Regions from separate parts of the Acidovorax sp. AC410 genome, predicted to be linked through region 1. Evidence: riboswitches for the same ligand, from Rfam matches in the RefSeq annotation. Region 1 holds a riboswitch; the other holds the start of a gene.

Region 1 (4,540 bases):
CCGCGCCGCAGGATACCGAGCAGGCCGGCTTTGCCGCCTGGATCGCCGGCTTCTCGCGCGAGGCCCTGGCCGCCGGCATTCGACCGGCCACCGTGCAGCAGGTGCTGGCCCATGCCACGCTGCAGCCGCGCGTGATCGAGCTCGACCGCGCCCAGCCCGAATTCAACCGCACGCCCTGGGCCTACCTGGACAGCGCCGTGTCGGCCCAGCGCATCGCCCAGGGTCAGGCGAAGCGGGTCGAGCACCAGGCCGCCATCGACGCCGCGGCCACACGCTATGGCGTGCCCTCCTCCATCATCACCGCCATCTGGGGCATGGAGAGCAACTACGGCAGCAACTTCGGCACCTTCCGCGCCGTCGATGCGCTGGCCACCCTGGGTTTCGAGGGCCGCCGCGCCGCCTGGGCACGCAGCGAGCTGCTGGCGGCCCTGCGCATCCTGGACCAGGGTGACATCAGCGACGAACGCATGGTGGGCTCCTGGGCCGGCGCCATGGGCAACACGCAGTTCCTGCCCTCGGTCTTTTTGGCCTATGCGGTCGATGCCGACGGCGATGGCCACCGCGATATCTGGGGCAGCATCCCGGATGTGGCAGCCTCCACCGCCAACTTCCTCGCGCGCATGGGCTGGCAGGCCGGCCAGCCCTGGGGCGTGGAGGTGCGGCTGCCGCCGGGCTTTGACTACGCGCGCGCCGAGCAGACGGTGCGCCAGACGGCGGCCCAGTGGGCGGCCGAAGGCGTGCAGACCGTTGACGGGCAGCCGCTGCCCGCGCTGGACGCCGCCTCCATCGCCACGCCGGCCGGCGCGCGCGGCCCGGCCTTTCTCGTGGGGCCGAACTTCCGCGCCATCCTGCGCTACAACAACTCGGTGAGCTATGCGCTGGCCGTGGGCATGCTGGCGCGCCAGATCGACGGCGGCAGCGGCGTGGCCACCGCCTGGCCACGCGAGCTCGCGTCGCTGTCGCGCAGCCAGATGCAGCAGATGCAGACCCTGCTCAACCAGCGCGGCTTCAACGCCGGCACGCCCGATGGGGTGATGGGCCCGGCCACGCGCGCCGGGCTGCGCCAGTACCAGCAGAGCCTGGGTGCGGTGGCCGATGGCTACCCGACCACCGAGTTGTTGCAACGGCTTGCGGCGCCCTGAACCCAGCGATTTTTAACAAACACATACAATCGCGCCCTGTTGGTGCTCGCAGTCCTTTTCTGGAATGCAGTTCAACGGGAAGCAGGAGGGCTTGGCAACAAGTCTGACCTGCGCTGCCCCCGCAACGGTCGGTGGAAGAGCCCTGCGGCTCGGCATCCCTCTTGAAGCCACTGGACGTACCACGTCTGGGAAGGCAAGGGGCGCTTTTTCCACCCAGCCCGGATACCGGCCAACGAAGTGGCTTGCAAGCATGCCCATGGCGTGCTGCAAACCGTTCAGTCCAGACCCGGCGGGGATGCCGGGGAGGACGCCCCTGTATCCGTTGCCCCATGAATCCCCACTTTTGCCGCCCCTCAACAGGGCATGCACCCGCGCGCTTCCATGTCTCGTGCCTCTACGGTGCCGTTCTCACACTGGCTGCTGCCACGGGCGCACAGGCCCAAACCGCCACCCTGGCACCGGTCACCGTGCAGTCCGGTGCCTTCATCGACACACCCCAGGCGCTGACCACGCCCACCAGCACCGGCAGCCGGCTGGGCCTCACGGCGCTGGAAACGCCTGCCTCGATCGAGGTGCTGGAGGGCGAGACCATCCGCCAGCGCGGTGACCAGTCCATCGCCGACGCCGCCTCGCGCGCCACCGGCATCACGCAGACGGCCTCGGCCGCCGGTGGCGCCCTGGTGGCGCGCGGCTTTGCCGGCAATACTTCGGTGATGCGCCTGTACGACGGCACGCGCCAGTACGTGTCGGGTGGCACGGTGACCTTCCCGTTCGACCCCTGGCAGGCCGAGCGTGTGGAGGTGCTGCGCGGCCCCGCCTCCATCCTGTATGGCGAAGGCGCCATCGGCGGCGCCATCAACACCGTGCCCAAGAAGCCCACGCGCGGTGCCATTTCCAACGAAGTGCGCCTGGCCTACGGCTCGCAGAACACGGCGCGCACCGCGTTCGGCAGCGGCGGCGCCATCAACGAGCAGTGGTCGTACCGCGTAGACCTGTCGCACAACCGCTCGGACGGCCATGTGGAGCGCGGCGACTCCAAGTCGCTGGTGGCGGCCGGCGCCCTGCGCTTCGATGCCACGCCCGACCTGCGCTTGACGCTGTCGCACGACTACGGCCACCAGGAGCCGTCGCCCTACTTCGGCATCCCCCTGGTCAATGGCAAGATCGACCCGGCGATGCGCAAGGCCAACTTCAACGTGGCGGATGCGTACCTGAAGTTCCGCGACCAGTGGACGCGCCTGGACACGGAGTGGACGCCATCGTCTGCCCTCACCCTGCGCAACTCGCTGTACCGCATCGCATCGGACCGCCACTGGAACAATGCCGAGGGCTATGCCTACGTGCCCGCCACGCGACGCATCACGCGTTCGAGCTTCATCGGCATCGATTACACCCTGGACCAGGTGGGCAACCGCTTCGACGCCACGCTCAAGCAGCCCATTGCCGGCCTGCCCAACACCCTCACGGTGGGCTTCGACGTGAACCGGCTCGAATACGCCAAGACGCGGGGCGACGGCGCAGCCGCGCAGTCGCTCGACCCCTACCAGTTCGTGCCCGGCAACTTCCCGACCACGGGCGTGACCATCGGTGAGCTGTTCAAGGCGCAGACCGATACGCGCTCGCTGTTCGTCGAAGACCAGTTGCAGCTGACCCAACAGCTGTCCTTGGTCACGGGCCTGCGCTGGGATTCGATCTCCTACGGCAAGCAGGATTCCAAACGCATCGACCCCGATGTGAACAAGGGATTCAACCACCTGTCAGGCCGCATTGGCGCGGTCTATGCCGTCACGCCGGTCACGTCCGTCTACGCGCAGTACTCCACGGCGGCCGACCCGCTGGGCGGCGTGGTCAACACCTCGGCGCAACAGAGCCAGTTCGACCTGGCCACGGGCGGGCAGGCCGAAATCGGCTGGAAACAGCTGTTCGATGACCGCAAGGGCGAGTTCACGCTGGCCGCCTACTGGATCGAGAAGAAGAAGCTCCTGATCCGCGACGCGGTGGATCCCAACCTCTTCCAGCAGGTGGGGGCCCAGTCCTCGCGCGGCATCGAGGCATCGGTCAGCTATGCGCCGGTGTCCACCGTGCGCCTGGACCTCAATGCCGCGGTACTGGATGCCAAATTCGACGACTTCAACGAGGTCGTCAGCGGCCGCGTGGTCTCGCGCAACGGCAACACCCCGCCGGGCGTGCCCGAGCGCACAGCCAATGCCTGGGTGACCTGGGCCTTCCAGCCCGCCTGGGAAGCCGGCCTGGGCCTGCGCTACGTGGGCGCACGCAAGGTGGACAACGCCAACAGCAGCAGCGCGGCATCTTTCACCGTGGCCGACGCCAGCCTGCGCTGGGCCGTGCGCCCGGGCACGGTGCTGGCGCTGCATGTCTACAACCTCACGGACCGCATCTACGCGCAGACGCTGTACAGCGGCAACAACCAGTGGATCCTCGGCCGCCCGCGCTCGGCAGAGCTGTCGGCCCATGTGCGCTTCTGATTGCGCAGCGTGAGCCCCGCGCTGCACGCCCTGTGGCGCCCGCTGCGGCGGGCGCTGTACTTCACCCACCGCTGGCTGGGCATTGCCGGCTGCATCCTGTTCGTGCTGTGGTTCGTGTCGGGGCTGGTGATGCTGCATGTGCGCTTTCCGGCGCTCACGCCGCAGGAGCGGATTGATGGTCTCTCGCCCCTGGAATTGGCGCAGGTGCAAGTGGCACCGGCTGAGGCCCTGGCCAAGATCGGGGTGAACGCTCCCCGCAAGCTGGTGCTGGAGCAGAGCCTGGATGTGCCGGTCTGGCGCGCCATCGACGCCAAGGGCAACCACCATGTGGTGTCTGCATCGGCCACGCAGCAGGGCGCAATCACGCCCGAGCGCGCCGAGGCCATCGCGCGCGGCTTCGCCCGCTCAGCAACGACCCGCTACCTGGAAACAGGTGTCGACGACCAGTGGACCCTGCCCAACGCCAACAGCTTCGACAAGGCGCGGCCGCTGCACCGCGTCGCCATCGATGACGAAGCCGGCACCGAACTCTACGTGTCGCAAAAGACCGGCGAAGTGGTGCGCGACACCAGCGCCTTCGAGCGCCGCTGGACACTGTTCGGTACGCTGCTGCACTACTACACCTATGCGCCCATCCGCCGGCATGCAGACTTCTGGCGGCAACTAGTGCTCTGGACCTCGGGCCTGGCGATGGTGTCGGCCGGCACCGGGCTCATCGTGGGCGTGCTGCGCGTGCGCCTGCGCCGCCGCTACCGCGGCGACTCGCCCACGCCCTACCGCGGCTTTCTGGCCTGGCACCACGTGCTGGGCCTCATCGGCGGCATCGCCATCCTGACCTGGGTGTTCAGCGGCTGGTTCTCGATGGGTCCCAACCGCTGGCTGTCGCACAGTACGCCGGGCAACGCGGCGGCG
Region 2 (4,540 bases), 1.6 Mb from region 1:
TAGGCGGTGACTGAGAAGCTGCTCGATGCCTGTGCCCAGCGCAGGCCCAGCTCGGCATTGCGGCTGCTCTCGGGGTTCAGGCGGCCCGTGCCGTACTCGCTGAAACGGTGGTACAGCGTGGGCGCACGGAAGGCCGTGCCCACCGATGCCGTGGCGCGCCACTGGGGTGCAAAGGTATAGCCATAGGCCAGGCTGCCCGTGCCCTTGCCGCCGAACTCGCTGTCCGAGTCGTGGCGAACATTGGCCTGCAGCGTGTGGGCACCGGCGGTATAGCCGTAGCCCAGCGCCAGCGCGTCCTGCGAGCGCTTGCGGTCGATGGGGGCGTTTTCCAGGCGGTCTTCGCGGCGCTCCAGCGCCGCCGTCACCAGGTGCGGGCCCTGGCGCCATTCGTTCTGGAACAGGTAGCCGCGCAGGCGGGTTTCGGTCAGGTAGAAGGAAGGCGCGGTCTGGTACTCGTCGCGTGAGTCGGTGATCTGCACACGCGTCTTGTACTGCGGGGTCCACTGCGCCTGCCAGTTCAGCCCCAGGGCGTGCAGCTGGTGCTGGTTGCGGTCGTCCCGGCCCAGGCCGCTGTCGTAGCCGCTGTCCAGGTCGTTGGCGAGCAGCGTGGCTTCCAGCCGGTGCGTGGCGTTGACCTGCAGGCCCACGCGGGCACTGGCCGAGGTGCTCTCGTAGCCGTCGCGGTCGGGGTTCTGCGTCGCCACGGTGCGGGCGTTGAAGCCCTTGCTCTCCTCGCGTGCGATGCCGAAGGCATAGTCGATGGTGCCGCTGGCGCCGCTCACGCCGGCCTCGGCCTTGCGCGTGCCGTGGTTGCCAATGCCGATGCCCACGTAGGGCGCCACGCCCTGCTCGCCGCGCTTGGTGAAGATCTGCACCACGCCGCCCATGGCGTCGGAGCCATACACCGCGCCGGCCGGGCCGCGCAGCACTTCGATGCGGTCGATCTGCGCCAGCGGGATCGACTCCCATGCTGCGCCGCCGGTGGACTGCGAGTCCATGCGCACGCCGTCGATGTACACGGCCGTGAAGCGCGACTCGGCACCGCGCAGGAACACACCCGTGGTGGTGCCGGGCCCGCCGTTGCGCGAGATCTCGATGCCCGGCACGCGCGCCAGCACATCGGCCAGGCCGGTGGCGCCGCTGGTCTCGATGGTCGTGCGGTCGATCACGGTCACGTCGGCCACCAGGTCGGACAGGGGCTGGGGTGTGCGTGTGGCGGTCACCACGGTCTCGGCCATCGAGGGCGCGCGCAGGTTCTGCGCCAGCAGCACGGAGCCACCGGCGTCGGCCTGCTGGGCCTGGGCGGCGCAAGCGCCGAGCACGGCCAGGGACACGAGCGCAGGGCGCAGGCAATAGGACCTGGAAACAGGCGCAGCAGCGCGCGCACGGGGGGTACGGATCTTCATGGGGCGAATCGTCGGCAAGCAAAAACCCGTGCCGGCCTCCCGCCAGCGAATTGGGTGATACAGCTGCACACGCCCCTCATCAGGACGCAGGCAGCCACCGTGTTGGCCGGTATCCGGGCTGGCGGAACACTCCCCAAGGCCTTCCCAGGTGCTTGTTCAAGGCACCCAGTGGCATGTGGTTGGAGAGAGAAGCCCGAAGGCTTCGTCCGCTGACCGTTGCGGGGGCAGCGCAGGCTCGGCGCGCCATGCGTGGCGCCACCTCCCTGCTTCCCGTTGAACTGCGGCATGTGAACCACACCGCGAGCACCAACCCGGTGATTTTACGACCGTTTACAACCCGCCGTCCTACAATCGATGGCTGTATGGCAACAACACCATCGACTACCGACCAGATCGCCGAGCGCGTGGAGCGCCTGCTGGTGCGCCACGCCGAACTGCAGCGCACCAACGCACTGCTGTCCGAACAGGTGGCCGCACTCACCCAGGAACGCGACTCCCTGAAATCCCGCCTGAGCGCAGCCCGCTCGCGCGTGGACGCCCTGCTTGAGCGCCTGCCCCAGGCCCCTCCCGCGAAAGACGCCGCATGAAGCAAATCGAGGTGCAGATCCTGCAGCAAAGCTACCTGCTCAGTTGCCCCGAGGGGCACGAGAGCCGCCTGCTCGATGCCGTGGAGCGTGTGGACACCGCCATGACGCGCATCCGTGATGCCGGCAAGGTGCGTGCCCGCGAACGCATCGCGGTGCTGGCTGCGCTGAACCTCGCCTTCGAGATCGCCGACCGCGAAGCCGCCGACATGGCCGAGGCGGCCGACCACCCCCACCCCGTGCCCATGGCCACCCCCATGGCGATGGGCGACGACATGCCGGCGCCCTCGCCCCGGCGCAGCGCCAGCGGTGTGCAGGAATCGCTGCTGCCGCCCGATGCGGACGAGGCCCTGCGCCTGCAAAGCCTGGTGCAGCGCCTGGACCAGGCCCTGGGCGAAGACGGGCGGCTGCTGTAAAGCCGGAGAGCGCCGCGCCGCACGCTATCAGCGGCGCACATTCTGGAGATTTTCTTTACATCGCCTAACGGCTGCAAAGGGCATTTTCAGCGCCTACAATAAAGGTGTCTGCGGTGCCGCCGGGTCTTATATTTCCTTGAACCAATGCTCAACGAGCACGGGCTTGGTACATCGCCAGGGGAGCGTGATCATCTCGCGTCAGATGAACCCAACACCTGGCTGCCCTCGCCCACCTGAACCCCCGGTTCAGGATGAGGGTCCGGTAGCAATGCCGCAGACACCTATTCCCGAAATGGCTGCCCGAGCGATCCGGCAGCCATTTTTTTCTGGCCACTGCGGCCACGGGCATCCCGGCAAGCAACTGTCCGAGGGCCTCCAACGGCCTCGCCACGGCGCACGCAGGGCAAGGCGAAGTAGCACCGCCCCCCCCCGGCTGGCCTGGCCAGCACGCGCTCTACAATTCCTGCGGTGCGGTACCTTCCCGCCCCTCCTCCATTTCCATCGCTCAACTCCCCATGCTCGACCCCCTCCTGATCGTTGAACTCGGTGTCCTTGGCCTGTGCACGGGCTTTCTCGCAGGGCTCTTGGGCATTGGCGGCGGCATGCTGATGGTGCCCTTCCTGACCTACATCCTGGGTGCGCGCGACATCGCCCCCGACCTGGCGGTGAAGATGGCGATCGCCACCTCGATGGCCACCATCGTCTTCACATCCATCTCCAGCGTGCGCGCCCACCACCAGCGCGGCGCTGTGCGCTGGGACATCGTGCAGCGCCTGGCACCCGGCATCGTGATCGGTGGCTTCGCGGCCAGCCTGGGCATCTTCGCCCTGCTCAAGGGCTCGTCGCTGGCGATCTTCTTCGCGTTGTTCGTGAGCTTCTCGGCCAGCCAGATGCTGCTGGACAAGAAGCCAGCACCCACGCGCCAGATGCCGGGCACGGCAGGCCAATTGGCCGCAGGCGGCGTGATCGGGTTTCTCTCGGGCCTGGTGGGTGCCGGCGGCGGCTTCGTGAGCGTGCCCTTCATGACCTGGTGCAACGTGGCCATCCACAATGCCGTGGCCACCAGTGCGGCGCTCGGCTTTCCGATCGCGCTGGCCAATGTGGTGGGCTATGCGCTCAGCGGGCAGACGGTGCAGAACCTGCCGCCGGCCTCGCTGGGCTACATCTGGCTGCCCGGCCTGGCGGTGATCGCCGTGTGCAGCGTGCTCACCGCGCCGCTGGGCGCCAAGGCAGCGCACAAGCTGCCGGTCAAGCAGCTCAAGCGCGTGTTCGCCAGCCTGCTGTTCTGCCTGGCAGCGTACATGCTGTACAAGGGACTGAGCGCCCTCTGATCCAGGGCCGCGCAGGGTATGGCGCTCAGTCTTTCGGATCGGGCGCCGGCTGTGCCACCAACGGCTGTGGCGCCGGAACACCGGGCGGCGCCACGGAGGGCCGCCCCAGCAGGCGCCGGAAGTCTTCGGCCGGCAGGCCGGGGGCGCGCAGAAAGCCCTGGTAGTGGTCGCACTGCATCTGCGCGAGCACGGCGCGCTGCACCTCGGTCTCCACCCCCTCGGCCACCACCTCGATGCGCATCGCGTGGCCCATGCTGATGATGGCGCTGACGATGGCCCGGTCGCCGTCGTCGTCGGGCAGGCCGCGCACGAAGGACTGGTCGATCTTGAGCTTGTGGATGGGCAGCTTCTTGAGGTAGGCCAGGCTCGAATAGCCGGTGCCGAAGTCGTCGATGGCCAGGCTCACGCCCAGGCCCGCCAGCTCGTGCAGGCGCTGCTCCATCTCGGCGGCGTCCTGCAGCAAAATGGTCTCGGTCAGCTCCAGCTCCAGCAGCGTGGGCGGCAGCTGGTGCACGGCCAGCAGGCGCGTGAGCCGCTCCACGAAATCGGGCTGGCGGAACTCCAGCGCCGAGACGTTGACCGACACCACGATGGGGTGGCCACTGTGGATCCACGTGGCAGCCTCGCGCACGGCCTGCTCCATGACCCAGGCGCCCAGCGTGACGATGTAGCCCGACTCTTCGGCCAGCGGGATGAACATGCCCGGCGAGACCGGACCGAACTCCGGGTCGGTCCAGCGGATCAGCGCCTCGGCACCGGTGATGGCGCCGGTCGCCATGCTCACCTGGGGCTGGTAGTGCACG

The links. A riboswitch is a leader RNA that binds a small molecule or an ion and turns the genes downstream of it on or off. The one in region 1 is predicted to bind cobalamin.
Region 2: it holds a riboswitch for cobalamin, as region 1 does, so the genes downstream of both, AC0IZS_RS19960 (TonB-dependent receptor domain-containing protein) here and AC0IZS_RS27465 (TonB-dependent receptor) in region 1, are expected to answer to the same signal.

The regions. Positions count from the first base shown of each region.
Region 1 covers NZ_CEEDCG010000001.1:5,912,778-5,917,317, forward strand. The annotation lists gene AC0IZS_RS27460 (lytic murein transglycosylase) at 1-1,142, shown strand, start outside; cobalamin riboswitch at 1,166-1,390, shown strand; gene AC0IZS_RS27465 (TonB-dependent receptor) at 1,472-3,628, shown strand; gene AC0IZS_RS27470 (PepSY domain-containing protein) at 3,638-4,540, shown strand, end outside.
Region 2 covers NZ_CEEDCG010000001.1:4,294,792-4,299,331, reverse strand. The annotation lists gene AC0IZS_RS19960 (TonB-dependent receptor domain-containing protein) at 1-1,406, opposite strand, end outside; cobalamin riboswitch at 1,494-1,732, opposite strand; gene AC0IZS_RS19955 (hypothetical protein) at 1,769-1,993, shown strand; gene AC0IZS_RS19950 (cell division protein ZapA) at 1,990-2,406, shown strand; RNA gene ssrS (6S RNA) at 2,509-2,690, shown strand; gene AC0IZS_RS19940 (sulfite exporter TauE/SafE family protein) at 2,922-3,737, shown strand; gene AC0IZS_RS19935 (putative bifunctional diguanylate cyclase/phosphodiesterase) at 3,763-4,540, opposite strand, start outside.